4 regions of the Pullulanibacillus sp. KACC 23026 genome follow, and region 3 is predicted to be linked to each of the others. Evidence: riboswitches for the same ligand, from Rfam matches in the RefSeq annotation. Region 3 holds a riboswitch; each other region holds the start of a gene.

Region 1 (4,215 bases), 2.3 Mb from region 3:
AACCATCGCTTGGGTTTTAAATTGCTGGTACCCATAAGTAATCGCTAAGTTCCCAAGACCGCCGCCACCGACAGCACCGGCCATGGCTGATGCTCCGATAAGTCCGATCGAGGCAATTGTCAAAGAAAGGATGATCGAACCGAGCGCCTCTGGTAAAAGAAAACGCCAGATAATTTGCCAAGGTGTTGCCCCCATTGATTGCGCGAGCTCAATGACCCCTTTATCAATTTCCAACAAGGAGTTCTCAACAAGTCGGCCAATGTATGGCGCCGTAAACAGCACCAGTGGAACAATCGCAGCAGTTGTCCCAATCGAAGTATGAACGATAAGACGTGTAAAAGGAATGATTGCTACCACTAGAATAATAAAAGGAATGGATCTAAAAATATTAATAATTATATTTAAAATGGTATAAACCACTTTATTCTCTAGGATACCTTCTTCTCTTGTGATGACGAGAATCACACCAAGCGGAATTCCAATTAGGATAGAAATAAGAAATGCCACGACAACCATGTAGAGTGTTTGCTCGACAGACTGAAGCAATTCCGGCCAAAACCAAGACCAATCAAATGCCATTTAGATCAACCTCCTTAATGTTAACCTCTTGGCTTTTGATAAACTGAATCGTCTTTTTGACTTCATCTTCATTACCAATAAAATCAACAATTAAATTACCAAAAGGGGTTCCTTGGAGCTCGGTTACCATGCCATGAATGACGCTGACATGGACGTCAAATTTCTTAGCAACGGTTGAAAGTAGCGGTTCACTCGTTGAATTTCCTTTAAAGATAATGCGATAAAGAAAATGGTCATTTGTTTGGTTTTCAATGAATCCCCGTTTGATGGAATCTGGAATACTATCATTCAATACCGTGCGCACAAAATTTTTCGCAATATCAGTTTGCGGATCAGAAAAGACATCAAGGACAGAGCCTTGCTCCACGATCACGCCACCTTCAATGACCGCCACTTTATCACAAGTATCACGGATGACATTCATTTCATGAGTGATCATTAAAATCGTAATGCCCAATTCATCTCTCACACGTTTTAATAGTTCTAAAACAGATCTTGTCGTATCAGGATCAAGAGCAGATGTCGCCTCATCACACAACAGAATATGGGGATCTGTTGCCAAAGCACGAGCAATTCCCACCCGTTGCTTTTGTCCTCCAGACAGCTGTTCAGGATACTGATGGGCTTTATCTTCTAAGCCAACAAACGATAAAAGCTCCATAACCTTTGCTTCGATTTCCTTCTTGGGTCTGCCCTCCAGCACGAGCGGCATCGCCACATTTCCGAAAACGGTTTTTGCTTGAAGCAAATTAAATTGCTGAAAAATCATCCCAATCTTTTTCCGCTCTTTTCTCAGTTCTTTAGGCGATAGAGATTGAATGTCCACCCCTTCAATAAGAACCTGTCCAGAAGTCGGACGTTCAAGAAGATTCACACAGCGAATCAAAGTACTTTTACCCGCCCCACTGAATCCAATGACGCCAAAGATCTCGCCTTTCTTGACTTCAAGATTAATGCCTTTTAAAGCAGTGACCGTCTTCGATTTACTTTTACCGTAAACTTTGTGTACATCTTTAAGAATGAGCACCGGTTTGACCTCCTATCTCTCAACCTATTTTTCACATCAAAAAACCTCTTTCATTCAAAATGAAAGAGGTTTACATGTATCGTACCTTATCTTTCAGAATGAAAAATAATTCTGCAGGAAGTAGCACCTTTCCCTTTGGAAGGTTGCTGGACGTCATCGGGCCTGTCCCTCAGTCTCTCTGGATAAGTGTTATATGAAATTATCAATAGTTCGAATCGAACATTCTCAATATTAAAAGATATACCCCAGAGTGTCAATCAGAAAAATGAGAGAAAGCAAACCGACAGCGCTATCATTCCTTTAATAGCAATGAAATATTTTTTTGAGTTTGGCTGAGCTTGTGGTATTTTCGGATGGTTTCTGGGACTTTGGAGGAGGTTCTAGGATCTTTCTCAAATTGATAGTGAGAAACATTGGCCTTCTTGGTTTTTTTGGGGATGTTCTCGGATTTTTGGCTGACCTTCTGGCATGTTTGGTCGACCTTCTTAGATTTTTGGCAAACCTTCTTGGATTTTTCTCAATTTGAATGTGGGCACATTGACCTTCTTGGATGTTTCGCGGATGTTCTCGGATTTTTGTTCGACCTTCTCAGATCTTTGGCTGACCTTCTTAGATTTTTCGCCAACCTTCTCGGATCTTTCTCATATTGAAAGTGGGCAACATTGACCTTCTTGGATTTTTTGGGGATGTTCTCGGATTTTTGGCCGACCTTCTGGCATGTTTGGTCGACCTTCTTAGATTTTTCGCCAACCTTCTCGGATCTTTCTCAATTTGAATGTGGGCACATTGACCTTCTTGGATTTTTTGGGGATGTTCTCAGATTTTTGGCTGACCTTCTGGCATGTTTGGTCGACCTTCTTAGATTTTTTGCCGACCTTCTCGGCTCTTTCTCAATTTGAATGTGGGCACATTGACCTTCTTGGATTTTTTGGGGATGTTCTCAGATTTTTGGCTGACCTTCTGGCATGTTTGGTCGACCTTCTTAGATTTTTTGCCGACCTTCTCGGATCTTTCTCAATTTGAATGTGGGCACATTGACCTTCTTGGATTTTTTGGGGATGTTCTCAGATTTTTGGCTGACCTTCTGGCATGTTTGGTCGACCTTCTTAGATTTTTTGCCGACCTTCTCGGCTCTTTCTCAATTTGAAAGTGGGCACATTGACCTTCTTGGATGTTTCGCGGATGTTCTCGGATTTTTGTTCGACCTTCTTGGATCTTTGGCTGACCTTCTAGCATTTTTAGCCGACCTTCTTGGATCTTTGGCTGACCTTCTTAGATTTTTGGCAAACCTTCTCGGATTTCCCATCGACCTTCTAGATTTCCACCCAACCTTCTCGGGTTTTCTACCAGGGCAAATTATGGGGGTTGAAAATATATGTTTCCACATTCATAATTCTATATTAAAACACGGAGACTAATACTGCTGAGTCGATGTTTCTTACGGAATATCCTATAGGAGGTCATCTTATGGATGAGCAGCTCCACTTGTTGGTGCAACGTTTAGAACTTGCTCAACAAGATTTCAACTATGCGGAGCCAGGACACGTTGACAGAGCTATTGATCATTTAGGGGCAGCTGAAATGGAACTGGCGTTGTATCTTCAGGAGACTCGACTTAGTCATGAAGCATGAGCAGCAATAGCCGCTCATGCTTTTTAAGTCGATATATAAACTTATTCAGTGATTATCCAACTAATTAGATGAAACCAAATGCTTAAACCTTAGCGTCTGGAATACTATTTTATGAAAGGATACCTTTCCTCAAACTTATTTATTCCTATAATTGATAAATCCTGGCTTCATGAGGGCGAAGGGTGGTAAATTGAATACTTTCTTTTTCGGTGACATCAGAGTAATTTGCTAATTTAAGCTGCTTGTTGGTTTCGTCGAGAACCGAATCCAATTTAAAAACTGTGGAGTGATCCGAATGATTAAGAATGATCAACCACAGCGAATCCTCCCATTTGCGAGTATACACGTAGAGATGCTCATCTCCCACTGACAGGTCGTTATAATCGCCATATACCATGACCGGATTCTCTTTTCTCATTTTTATGAGACGTTTATAGTAATAAAAGACAGAATCTGGATCTTCTAATGACTCTTTTACATTTATCTCTTTATAGTTTGGATTTACCTTAATCCATGGTTGACCGGTCGTAAATCCGGCATTGGCTGAATCATCCCATTGGATGGGAGTGCGAGAGTTGTCTCGGCTTAACAAAATTAAGCTATCCAGCACTTCGTTTGGGTCTCTTCCTTTGTCCACTTCTTCTTTGTATTTATTCTTCATGGCAATATCTTGGTAATCTTCAATGGAGTTGAAACGAACACCCGTCATTCCTATTTCTTCACCTTGATAAATATAAGGAATGCCTGGAAGTGTATGAATCATTGTCGCGAATAGCTTGGCTGACTCCTTGCGATAGGCTTGGTCATTTCCATAGCGTGTCACCTGTCTTGTATGATCATGATTGTTCAAAAACTGGGAGTTCGTCCCTTTCCCTTTTAACCCTTCATACCAGCGCTTTTGAATGTCCTTAAAGCGTTGCATGTCCCAAGTTGGCATATCGTCTGCCACCTCGAAATGAAATAAAGTATGAAGTTCA
Region 2 (4,215 bases), 1.6 Mb from region 3:
AACACCCAATATGCTGCCAAAACCATTTTGAATCTGGTACACTTTTTGCGACAGTTCCTCTGAGTTAACGGTCACGAGTCCTGCTACAACATCAGAATGGCCGCCAATAAACTTGGTTGCAGAGTGAATCACAACATCCCAGCCAAGGGCATGGGGGTTCTGCAAATAAGGTGACATAAAGGTATTATCCACAATGGACAATAGACCTTTTTCTTTGGCAAATTGAGCCACTGCTTTTAAGTCAATAACCCGAAGCTGTGGATTAGAAGGGGTTTCAATATAAATCGCTTTCGTCTCTGGACGGACCGCTTTCTCTAGTTGAGAGAGATCGGTAAGGTCAACAAAGGTAGTTGTAATCCCTAGTCTAGGAAAAATTTGCGAAAGGGCTCTGAATGCCCCCCCATAAATATCCTCGCAGGCCACCACATGACTTCCCGCTTCAAGGGTTAAAAAGACACTCGTGATTGCGGCCATTCCCGATGCAAATGCAAAGCCAGCCTTTCCCCCCTCCAGTTCAGCGATGATTTTTTCTAACGCCTGTCTCGTTGGATTTCCAGATCGGGCATAATCAAATTCAGGAGGTTGATCCCAGTCAAACTGATGAAAGGTTGAGGCTTGGTAAATAGGAACACTTGCCGCTCCCGTTTGCCCATCAACCTCAACTCCCGTATGTAGGTTTAACGTTTCAAACTTCATCGTTTCACGCTCCCCTTCGCTTTATTAAAGGCTTGATCCAGGTCAGATAAAATGTCCTCAATATGTTCGATCCCTACTGAGAATCGGAGAAGTGTATCGGTCACGCCAATCGCATCACGGATCTCTTTTGGAATATCCGCATGTGTTTGCACAGCAGGATACGTCATGAGCGATTCAACACCACCCAAACTCTCGGCAAAGGTGATGACTTTTAACTCTTTCAAAATGTGAGGGACAAGCTCCGCATTCTCCACATCAAAGGAAATCATCCCGCCATACCCCGTTGATTGCTTCTCTTGAATGGCACGTCCTGGATGATCCTTTAGCCCCGGATAATAGACCTTCTTAATAATGGGGTGATCCTGTAGCCATTCAGCAACACGTCTTGTATTCGTCTCATGTGCTTCCATTCTTAGCGCTAACGTCTTAAGACCGCGAAGCATTAACCAGCTGTCTTGCGGACCAAGAACAGCCCCTTGTGAATTTTGATAGAATTGAAGACTTTTTCCTAATTCCTCATCCTTTGCGACCAAGATCCCGCTTAGAACATCATTATGGCCGCCAAGATATTTGGTACCCGAATGAATAACCAGGTCGGCACCTAGCTCTAATGGGCGCTGAAAATAAGGTGTCAAAAAGGTATTATCAACTATAACTAATATTCCGTGTTTTTTAGCTAGAGCCACACATGCCTGAATATCACAAATCTTCATTGTAGGATTACTCGGAGTCTCAATAAAAATCGCTTTCGTCTCTGGGCGAATGGCTTCGGCAATTGCTGACTGTTCCCTTGTATCTACAAACGTAAAGTCGACTCCATAGGGTTTAACAACCTGTTCAAACAAACGATAAGTACCGCCATAAAGATCATCACTTGAGATAATGTGGTCACCAGGCTTGAACAACTGACATATACAAGCAATCGCTGCCATGCCTGACGCAAAGGCGAGCCCTGTCGCACCCCCTTCTAAAGAAGCGACGGTTTCTTCTAAAGCTCGGCGGGTTGGATTATCCAATCTCGAGTAGTCAAAACCCGTGCTTGTCCCGAGAGCCGGATGCGAGTACGTTGTCGAATGATAGATTGGAAGAACAACAGCTCCAGTCTGCGGATCCCTCCGATTCCCTGATTGAACCAATTTTGTCTCTAATTTCATCCCTATCCATCCTCCAAATGTTGCATAATGATTGAAAAAACCTTTTTATTTTTAAAAATATTTAGATTAAACAAAAGCAAAGATTCAGCCCTCTAAAAATAATAAAAAGGTCCTTCTCCAACCGAGAAAGACCTAATCTTAAAAACTAGAAGTTAAGTTCCTCATCTGTCAGAAAAATTTTCTGCTGGAGTTAGCACCGTGAAAAAGGAAAATCCTTTTTTCGGTTGCCGGGCGTCATCGGGCCAGTCCCTCAGCCTACTCTTGATAAGAGAAGGTATTAAATTTTTTAAAGAGGACAAACTCCCCTTTTTCAGACGGGAATTATAATTATTACTTTACTCCGATAACATCTGTGCTGTCAACCATTCTTTATCACTAAAAAAAGATTAACCGAACAGGTCATCCTCTTGTTTAAACCACACTAATCATACCGTCTGACCTCTTTGAACAAGCGATTAATAGAACAGCCAAAACCACCATTAATAAGCCGTTAATCTTAAAAATAATCGTTGCTTTGTACTCGTCTGCTAAAATAACAGGAAAGCGCGATAGTACCAACGGGCATTACTCTTTGAACGTAAAAAAGGCCGACTCCTCTAATTAATCGAAAAGTCTGCGCCCTTATAGATAGTTAGCTTTAAAACCTTCATAATCATCAAGAACTTTTTTTTGCTCTCCCTCGGAGTGATAGATGGGCTCAAGCAAGGCGCTGAGCAAAAGGTGTTTTTCCTGCTCCTTAAGTTGGTCGTTCTTTATTAGAGCTCGGCACTGACCGAGGAAATCCACATACTTGTCAAATTCCGGTTCAAAGCGTTCTTCCAGCTCTTGCTTGATTCTTTTGGTAAGCAATGGACTTGCCCCTTCTGTAGCAATGGCAATCGTCAGTTTACCTCTCGTAACAAGAGCAGGTGAGGAAAAATTCCCGAGGCTCGGCTGACTGACCACATTTAGAAGCTGATGATCTGAGACACGCTTCGCAATGATTGCATTTAACGCCTTGTCATCAGTTGCCGCAATGACAATAAAAGCGGTCTCTTCATCCCCCTCCTCATAGTCCCTCTTAATCCAGGTCATCTCTCCTCTTTCCAGATACCCCTTAAATGAAGGGTGAAGATTTGGACTGATGACCGTCACTCTTGCTTCCCCTCTGACTAAGTTTTCCATCTTTCGAAAAGCCACTTGGCCGCCGCCTATGATGAGGGCTGTTCTCCCTTTAATATCTAAAACAATTGGATACCCGCTCATCCTACTTCTTCAACCTCTTCTAAATTTAAACCTTCCATAACCCGGTCCACCAAGACTGTTCTCAGATTCTTATGAGAACCAAGAGGCCGGCAAAGATAAAAGGTTTGGTCAGGAGATTGAAGCGCCTCAATGGCCTCCTCCATCTCCCTCATTAAAAGACCCGTAAACATGAGATAGGGAATCACAAAGATTTGCTTAAAGGGAGAGGTTTTGGCATTCTTCAGACCTGTGCCAAGGAGAGGCTCACAAGCTGCTAGAAAACAAGTACTGACAGGCATCGCTTCTTTCTCCCATAGGCGCTGACTAATGTCCTTAAACGCCTCCTGAATATCTGGATCTGAGCTTCCTCTTCCAACAAGCAAAACGGCAGAATTCCCCAAGACTGGAGTCCCTTTTTCATAGATTCGGTCAGATAGAATATCAATAATCTTAGAATCACAACCAAATGGATCACCAAAGTGAAAGCGAATTTCAGGGTAATCTTTGCTGATCGCGGCTATTTCTCTTGGAATATCTTGCTTGACATGTCCCGCCGCTAAAAGAAGCACGGGCTGAATCAATATATCGGTAGCCCCGCGCTTAATACATCTCTCAATTCCCTTTTTAATAGAAGGATTGACTAATTCGAGGAAGCAAATCTCTTGGATCTGGACAGGAACGTGCTCGATACAAGACTGGATAAAAGTGACAGCCTGATCGACCCCTCTCTTTACCCGGGTTCCATGACTGATATAGAGAACGGCTTGCATATTACAGGACCTCCTGAACCCGTTTGTTAAGAAGAGAATCGAACCACTGAATTTGTTCTCGTAAAGATACAACCTCACCTATAACAATCATCGTTGGGTTTTGTATCTTGGCTTCTGCCGCCTGCCTCACAATGGTTTCAAGCGTGCCGGTGACCGTTCGCTGTTTGGATGTCGTTCCCCATTCAATTAGAGCGATCGGAGTTGCAGCGGCTTTTCCATGCTTCACCAAGTTCGCTACAATTTTGGGCAGCTCCCGTACCCCCATATAGATGGCCAAAGTATCGATCCCATTAGCCAAGGTTTTCCACTTGCTTTCATCCACTTCCCCGGCTTTTTCATGACCGGTTATAAAGGCAACAGAACCGCTGTAT
Region 3 (4,215 bases):
CTTGACGTGCTTTTTCCAGCTCTTCAAGCAAAGCTTCACGATTAGCACTTTGGACGAGACGGTTTGCAAAATCAAGACCTTCCATGGCATCCTTCGCGAACATGACAGGAGGCTCATACTGCGGCTTAATTTTGGTGTACGTGAACTTTTTCGTAAGAGCCGCCCCGCCGACTAGCAGCGGGGCCTTCACGCCTGCTTTTTGTAAATCGTCTGCTGTTACGACCATTTGCTGGGCAGATTTGACGAGAAGACCCGACAGGCCGATCATATCAGGTTCGTGTTCACGATAAGCTTGAATAAGCTGTTCGGGGGGAACCTTAATTCCCAAATTAATGACCTCAAAGCCGTTGTTCGTTAAAATGATCTCCACTAAATTTTTGCCAATATCATGGACATCCCCTTTGACCGTTGCAAGAAGGATCTTTCCCTTATTGGCCGTTTCCGTTTTCTCCATAAAGGGTTCAAGATGAGCAACAGCGGCTTTCATAACCTCCGCGCTTTGAAGCACTTCTGCAACAATCAATTCATTTAAATTAAACAAGCGTCCGACTTCCGTCATGCCGTCCATTAACGGACCATTAATAATGTCCAACGGCTTTGATTGTTTCAGAGCCTCATTCAAATCGTCAATCAAGCCCTGCTTAGTCCCTTCCACTACATATTGAGCGAGCCGCTCATTTAAAGGTAACTGTGGACGATTCTCTGGCGCAACTGGCTTTTTCTTGCGATAAAAGGCCGTGAATTCCTGAACAAGTTCATCTGTCGTCTTAAAAAGGAGATTCTGGGCCAGCTCACGTTCTTCCTTAGAAATCGAGGCATAACGCTCTAGCTTTTCTGTGTTGACAATCGCGTAGCCTAACCCCGCCTTTGTGCACTCATATAAAAAGACGGAGTTCAGCACCTCACGTCCTGCAGGAGGAAGACCGAAAGAAACATTGCTTATTCCCAAAATGGTCGGGCACTCCGGAAAGTGCTCTTTTAATAAACGGATGCCTTCAACGGTTTCAAGTGCGGAGCCAATGTACTTGGCGTCACCCGTTCCAACGGGGAAGGTCAGTGGATCAAAAATAAGATCCGATCGCTCAAGACCATATTTATTAACAAGGAGGTCAACTGATCGTTTGGCCACCTCGAGTTTCCGTTCACGAGTTACGGCCATCCCTTCTTCATCGATCGTTCCGACAACTAGAGCGGCCCCATATTTTTTCGCTAATCTCGCAAACCGAGCAAGCCGCTCTTCCCCGTCTTCTAGATTCGTAGAGTTGATGATCGCTTTTCCTTGGGATTGCTTTAGTCCGAGCTCAACCACCTGAGCATCCGTTGAGTCGATCATGAGCGGAACCTTGACCTTTCGAACGACTTTAGAAAGAAAAGCTTCCATGTCTTCGTTTTCCTCGCGATCAGGGTCTGCCAGGCAAATATCAATGACATGAGCTCCCGACTTCACTTGATCTCTTGCAATCTCTGAAGCTGCTTCATAGTCGCCTTCTTGGATTAACCGCTTAAATTTTCGCGAGCCAATGACATTCGTCCGTTCACCCACCATTATCGGGCGATTATCCTCTTCCAAAAACAAAGAGGTCAGGCCTGATACGGCATGGGAATGGACAGCCGGAAGCGTTCGAGGCGCTTTCCCAGCGACTGCTTGTCGAAGCTCAGCAATATGATCAGGCGTCGTGCCGCAGCAACCGCCGACCACATTCAACCAGCCCTGTTCCGCAAAGTCGGCCATCTTTTTCGCAAAACTAACCGGTGTTTCGTGATAGTGTCCTTCCTCATCTGGAAGACCTGCATTCGGATAACAACTGACGCCGGATTGGGCCAATTCGCTTAGAGTCCGAATATGGTCGCGCATGAATTCAGGGCCTGTTGCGCAGTTCAAGCCGACTGATAAAGGCTTAAGGTGCTCCACGGATAGATAAAACGCATCAATCGTTTGCCCGGCAAGCGTCGTTCCCATCGGCTCGATTGTTCCTGAGATCATCACAGGCAGCTCTTTTCCTAACTCCTCAAAAGCTTGGCGGATTCCAAGACTGGCTGCTTTTACATTTAAAAGATCCTGTGACGTTTCCAAAAGAAGGACATCTGCACCGCCTTCAATCAAACCTCGAGCCTGGATTTTATAAGATTCAGAGAGTTCTTCGAAGGTCGCTCCTCCCGTGACCGACAAACTTTTGGTCGTAGGTCCCATCGCCCCTGCCACATAACGTCTCCACTTACTCGTGGAGTAGGCGTCCGCCGCCTTTCTAGCTAATTCAGCCGCTTTTCTCGAAATCTCTTCCGCTCGTTCTGCCACTTCGTATTCCGCTAACACAAGCGGTGTCGAACCAAAAGTATTGGTCGAAATAATATCCGCACCCGCTTCTAGATAGTCGCGATGTATCGCCTCAATGACATCAGGACGAGTAAGATTCAAATATTCATTGCAGCCATCTAACTCAGGGCCGCCAAAATCAGCCTCCGATAATTGTTTTTGTTGAAGAAGCGTTCCCATTCCACCATCTAAAAGAAGAATGCGCTGTTTCATCGCCTGCTGTAAAGTTGTATCCATTGCGTGCTCCTTTCGTAACCTAGACTGACATATCATGTTATGTGCCTCTTCGCTAAATGCATGGCAGGAAGAATCGACTTATGAGAGTTTGAGCTGGAATAGCCATTTTTTTCAAAAATATCACCGTTCAGCTTTGTCATCATGTCCGCAGCGGCTCATTCATACCGACTATGATTTTTCCATTAATCGTTTCCCAAACAATAAAAAGAGCCTTTCTGTCAGCAGAAAGACCCTTGGTTAGTTATAATTGGGGCTCTCATCTGCCAGAACACACGTCTGCTGGAGTTAGCACCGTGAAAAAAGCACACTTTTTTCCGGTTGCCGGGCTTCATCGGGCCAGTCCCTCCACCTGCTCTTGATAAGAGAACATATTCAATTCATGTCAGTTAATCGTCTTGATTTTTATATAATTCAAAATTTACATGTGTTTTATCTGATTGTCAATGGGTTTTTTCAACTTTGATCTAATATTAGAAAAGCTTTGAGAGCGGTTGCCCTCAAAGCTTTGACTTTAGTGCTTCTCTTTTTTTCGTTCCACTTCTGTTGGAGAATAGCCTTGCCGCGCCTTTAAATCGTACACCTCATCCAGCTCTCTAGCCAATTCAAGCTCTTCCCCTTGATCATACGGGCGTTTTAATTGTTTCGGCGTTTGAGGCAATGTGGTTGAATTCCCATCACGATTTACACGCGTTTTATGCTGGCGGCCCATTTATCTCAAACTCCTTCCTAATAGATCGAAAATGAGAAACACACTCCATGTTTTAAATGGAGACCCTTTTAGCTTGTTCCCTCAGTCAGGATCTATTCAAAAAAGCCTCCCATGGCGCGTTTTGACGCCGCCAACACTAGCGGATTGACAGTTGGAGCCTCCATTCTAGGGGTTCAGCCCAGTTCATTATCCAATTGATCAAGATAATGGTTCATAAATTCAAGTCGTGACTGGGCCATTCCTTTAGCTGCCTCTGTATGCATCGCATCACCTAACCGAAGAAGTTTTTGATAAAAATGATCAACGGCATACCCTTTACCGTCTAGCCCGCGGTCTTTAGAAAAAGGATCCTTCTCTTGATAAAAGGGTCTTTTCATAGCCGCACTTGTTGCAAAACAACGCGCAATCCCTATCGCGCCCATCGCATCTAAGCGATCCGCATCCTGCACAATTTTTTCTTCGATCGTCTTTGGAACTATTCCTTTTGAAAAAGAATGATGACGAATACAGGTGAGGACTGCCTCCCTTTTTTCGATAGGAAATTGATGGGTCTCAAGTAATTCTCCAGCAAGTTCTGCACACAAATCGCCGGATCGTGAGGAAAAAGGGTGGTCCTTTGGCAAATTAATCAATTCATGAAGAAGAATAGCCGTCAGAACCACCTCTTCATCCGCTTCCAATTCCTTTTCTAATATCGCTTGTCCATTTTTAAATACTCGCTTAACATGCAGGACGTCATGAGCCGGATCCGCTGACGAAAGTTGCTCAGCTATTTCTATGTAAGGTTCAAAATACACGGTCAAACCCTCCCCTTTATTTATTTTGTTGTGAAGGACCCTGCTCACTTGTTTTCGCGTTCGGCCGTAAGCAGTTTTTCAAACGCTGCCTACTCATGTCATCACCTATTACCCCTTCGGCACCATTTCTCAGGGGGGGGGAGTCGTTTTTTTGCGCA
Region 4 (4,215 bases), 640 kb from region 3:
TTTCAACGAATTCCGCCACTCAGAACAAGTCCAATTAGATGGCTAGGATTGATGGCCATTCGCCTAATCTCCTATTCGGTGGCGGATAGCGTATTCTCGTTACGCTCAACCCAAATAGGCGTAACCTCAGTCCCTTATTTCGGCATTCCGTCCCATTTCGAGGCGGATAGCGTAGTCTCGTTACGCTCAATCGAAATAGGCGTAACGTCAATCCGTTATTTCGGCATCCCAGCCCGATTAGCGACGGGATAGCGTAGTCTCGTTACGCTCAACTGAAATAGGCGTAACCTCAGTCCCTTATTTCGGCATTCCGTCCCATTTCGAGGCGGATAGCGTATTCTCGTTACGCTCAATCAAAATAGGCGTAACGGCATTTCTTTATTTCGGCATTCCGGCCCATTTCACGGGGGATTGTGTATCCTCGTTACGCTCAATCAAAATAGGCGTAACGGCAATCCGTTATTTCGGCATTCCGACCCGATTCGCGGCGGATAGCGAATCCTCGTTACGCTCAAACGAAATAGGCGTAACGGCATTTCTTTATTTCGGCAATTCAGCCCGATTCCTGGAGGATAGTGTATCCTCGTTACGCTCAAACGAAATAGGCGTAACGGCATTTCTTTATTTCGGCAATTCAGCCCGATTCCTGGAGGATAGTGTATCCTCGTTACGCTCAATCAAAATAGGCGTAACGGCATTTCTTTATTTCGGCATTCCGGCCCGATTCCCGGAGGATTGCGTATTCTCGTTACGCTCAATCAAAATAGGCGTAACGGCATTTCTTTATTTCGGCAATTCAGCCCGATTCCCGGAGGATTGCGTATTCTCGTTACGCTCAATCAAAATAGGCGTAACGTCTGTCCCTTATTTCGGCATTCCGGCCGGATTCGCGGCGGATAGCGAATCCTCGTTACGCTCAACCGAATTAGGCATAACGTCAGTCCTTTATTTCAGCACTCTGGCCCATTTCACGGAGGATAGCGTATTCTCGTTACGCCTAATCAACCACAGTGTAACGACTGCCAGTATGAGGCTCAACCCAGGCGAGTGGTGACATAACTACATCTCCACCCCCCCTTAAAAAAATCAATTGGATGGCTTAAAAAGCCATCCAATTTGTATTTAGCGCCACATGACGCCTTTTTCTCTATTTTTTCTATTTATAAGCTGGATGAACAGCAAGGGTCTTACTCTTTAAATACTCTTCTTCTCGAGCTCTTTCAACCTCAAGCCGTTTTTCAAGACTCCGTTCATACTCCGAATAATTAATACCGTGGGTTTGATACAAGGCTTTTTCCATTTCATTCGTGTAGGTCACGTGAATGGTGTTAATAATGAATCATCCCTTTCATTTGTTTAACCATAACCATTTTAGCACCCCGATCTTACGGGTAACAATTCTGATTTGAAAGGGTATGATCATTCTGACAATGCTCACATGGGATGACCATTAAATATAGAGAGATTGAATACAATTGCTCCCTATTCCTAGCTTTTAAGGCATGATTCACAAAACGGGCCGGCCGTAAGCCTAAACGTGTGCTCGGAAGGTTCCAGAACTATCAGTGGCTACAGAGAAACCTCCGCCTCGGCGGCCTGTTGGACTTGCTTAATCTTTTGAAGGCGTTTAGATTTCAAAGGCATTTGTAAGCTAATGCGCGTAATATCTTCAAGAATCGCACTTGCAGTCGGCATGCCTCCTGCACCTGGTCCTTTTAAAGTTAACGCCCCTAACAAATCTGTGTGGACGGTCACCGCATTCTCAACACCTTCAACACCGTACAAAGGATGACTTTTATCGATAAATTTGGGTGTAATGGAGGCGTGAATCCGTCCTGAGTCATCGATAAAAGCCTCAGCTACTAGCTTCATACGCCCGCCCTTTTTTGCCGCTTCGTGCAAGTCCTCACTTGTCAGGCCCTCAATGCCGATTCGCGTGACCTCTTCCCGATTTGGCTGCTTCCCAAAAACATCCTGGCAAAGAATCATCAATTTATAAAAAGCATCATACCCCTTTATATCGCTTGTGGGGTCCGCCTCTGCATAACCAAGGTCCTGAGCGGCTTTCAATGATTTTTTAAAGGAATGCAGATGACTGCGCATATCCGTCAAGATAAAATTGGATGTTCCGTTTAAGATCCCTTCAATTCGCGATACTTTGTTCACATGCAACAAATCCGTGATAGTTCTAATAATTGGGATTCCACCTGCAACGGTTGCTTCATAACCAATCACGGTCTGATTTTCCTTTGCCAGCTGCCTTAAGACGACGCCTCTTTCGGCAAACATCTCCTTATTTGCTGTTATAACTGGAATTCCGTGTTCTAAAGCGCTCTTAATATATGTAAATGCGGGCTCCACCCCTACGATGGCTTCAATAACAAGATCAATGGTCCCTGACTTGATCGCTGATAAAAAATCAATAGACAGTTGGACCGATTCATCAATATCTCGTTTTTGCCCTGTGTCCTTAATGACTAAATGGGTAATCGATAAGTCATCGCCAAGTAATTCACGAAGCGCCTCTTTTCGAGTTTGAATCAGGTTGTAGACGCTAGAGCCGACCGTACCGAATCCTAAAAGACAAATATTAATTGCCATATAACCATCCCTTCTCATACTAAACACTGCAAGTTCTATCATGTTTTATTTGAAATAAGGGTCCATATTGGAATGTTATATTAAATTTCAGAGTGAAATTGGGCGATCCTTTTTCTTTAAACTCATTTAATACTAACAGACACTAATAAAACCCCTGGGTCGACAGGGGTTTATAATAGTTATAAATCCTTATCGCTCAAGCGTATGCTTGCAGGAATTGGCACCTTTTCCGATCAACTTGATCGGAGGTTGCCGGGTTTCATCGGGCCAGTCCCTCCACCTCTCTGGATAAGAAACACACTATGAAATTGTAAATTAATTATTATTTATAATATTAACAACATCTTATAATTTTTGTCAACAGTCTGATAACAGACTTAAGTGATAATTTTAGGTGCTCGATTTGGTTGAAGGAATCATTAGGGAGCAAGACAATTTTCCGGGGAGAAAAGGCTTATTTTTGAAAATCATCATGGCCGATTCCTTCCTAACATTAGACAACGAGATAAGAATGACTGCTTCCAAGTATCAGAATGGATTCAAGGGTTAATTGATCATTAAACGCCCCTTCAACTTGAACAACGCCTTCGGAACATAATTGCAAAAGGGGCTGTTCGCCTCTTAATATTTTCTCTAAACTCGCCTCATTTTGAGCGGTGACCACAATTGATGCTTTGGCTGAAGGTTCTTCTTTTAAAATCTCGTGCCTCTTGTTTGAAATAACCATCCAGATTCGATTTTGTTGAACCACAAATTCTATCGTAAGAGATTTCTTAGCATACAACGGATATAACGATGTCTTCCCTTCCAAAGCCTCGATAAACTGTTGTACCTCTTCCATAATCATTGACAAATCCCCCAACTCTTTATTAGGCCTGCAGATCAGCGATTAATGTTCTCACAAATAGTTTGCATGGTCTTTTCATTTTATTGTGACAGACTTTGAATGATACGTCTATCCAACATCATGACTATTCGAATCCTTTTTCACCTATACGTTTTCATAAATTGGGGTCCATGCATCTCTTTGTTAAAATGATGATGGAGATTTGTCCTATGAACCGGCTGTTTTGGTGTTCTGTTTTTGCTATTCCGATCATTTTTTTTAAAGCTATTCTTGAAGACTTCATCCTTTTTAATGGGGGGATGAACGGCTTTATTTTTCTCATTTTTTTTTGAAGGCTTATTTGCTTTTGGAGAAGGGGGTTGAGGAGAGACTTTATTCTTAGTCTTATTTTTGTTCTGAGCGTTGTTCTCTCCCCCTTTTCCTTTAGCCTCTGAAGCACCCGCTTTTCCATTTCCCTTCTTCAATGCTCGCGGTGAAGACAGTGACGGGGCTTTTGTTAGATCATTCGTCTGCTTTTTGAGTTGTCCTTTATTCGCTGGAGAAATCACTCGGTTGTCCTGTCCTTGGGGAGAAGGCACCTGTTTCGGCGTGGTTTTCTTAGTTGACTCATGCGTATAAGTATATAAATCCTTCACAGACATCGTTTTAGCTTTTTTGACCGTAACAGTTGGATCTACCTTATTCACTTTTTTATATAAGATGAATTTACCAGCCGTCATGCCTTCCTTAGCGGCTGTTTTCCGAGTTTTCATATTGGCCTTCAGAAC

What was found. Region 3 has a riboswitch for S-adenosylmethionine ahead of metH (methionine synthase). Riboswitches for the same ligand answer to the same signal wherever they lie in the genome.
Region 1: another riboswitch for S-adenosylmethionine. It lies ahead of PU629_RS19095 (methionine ABC transporter ATP-binding protein); the one in region 3 lies ahead of metH (methionine synthase).
Region 2: another riboswitch for S-adenosylmethionine. It lies ahead of PU629_RS01155 (trans-sulfuration enzyme family protein); the one in region 3 lies ahead of metH (methionine synthase).
Region 4: another riboswitch for S-adenosylmethionine. It lies ahead of PU629_RS05185 (homoserine dehydrogenase); the one in region 3 lies ahead of metH (methionine synthase).

Annotation. Positions count from the first base shown of each region.
Region 1 is NZ_CP119107.1:4,121,889-4,126,103, forward strand. Features, by position in the region: gene PU629_RS19090 (methionine ABC transporter permease) at 1-579, opposite strand, end outside; gene PU629_RS19095 (methionine ABC transporter ATP-binding protein) at 569-1,606, opposite strand; SAM riboswitch class I at 1,690-1,795, opposite strand; gene PU629_RS19100 (hypothetical protein) at 2,665-3,024, shown strand; gene PU629_RS19105 (hypothetical protein) at 3,074-3,238, shown strand; gene PU629_RS19110 (glycoside hydrolase family 13 protein) at 3,384-4,215, opposite strand, start outside.
Region 2 is NZ_CP119107.1:242,660-246,874, reverse strand. Features, by position in the region: gene PU629_RS01160 (aminotransferase class I/II-fold pyridoxal phosphate-dependent enzyme) at 1-696, opposite strand, end outside; gene PU629_RS01155 (trans-sulfuration enzyme family protein) at 693-1,850, opposite strand; SAM riboswitch class I at 2,009-2,121, opposite strand; gene PU629_RS01150 (hypothetical protein) at 2,262-2,408, opposite strand; gene PU629_RS01145 (precorrin-2 dehydrogenase/sirohydrochlorin ferrochelatase family protein) at 2,472-3,095, opposite strand; gene PU629_RS01140 (sirohydrochlorin chelatase) at 3,092-3,844, opposite strand; gene cobA (uroporphyrinogen-III C-methyltransferase) at 3,846-4,215, opposite strand, start outside.
Region 3 is NZ_CP119107.1:1,829,011-1,833,225, reverse strand. Features, by position in the region: gene metH (methionine synthase) at 1-2,551, opposite strand, end outside; SAM riboswitch class I at 2,805-2,916, opposite strand; gene PU629_RS08525 (YfhD family protein) at 3,063-3,260, opposite strand; gene PU629_RS08520 (HD domain-containing protein) at 3,434-4,057, opposite strand.
Region 4 is NZ_CP119107.1:1,187,050-1,191,264, reverse strand. Features, by position in the region: gene PU629_RS05190 (hypothetical protein) at 52-252, shown strand; gene PU629_RS22550 (YuzK family famiily protein) at 1,157-1,300, opposite strand; gene PU629_RS05185 (homoserine dehydrogenase) at 1,570-2,601, opposite strand; SAM riboswitch class I at 2,788-2,896, opposite strand; gene PU629_RS05180 (hypothetical protein) at 3,095-3,448, opposite strand; gene PU629_RS05175 (anti-sigma factor domain-containing protein) at 3,589-4,215, opposite strand, start outside.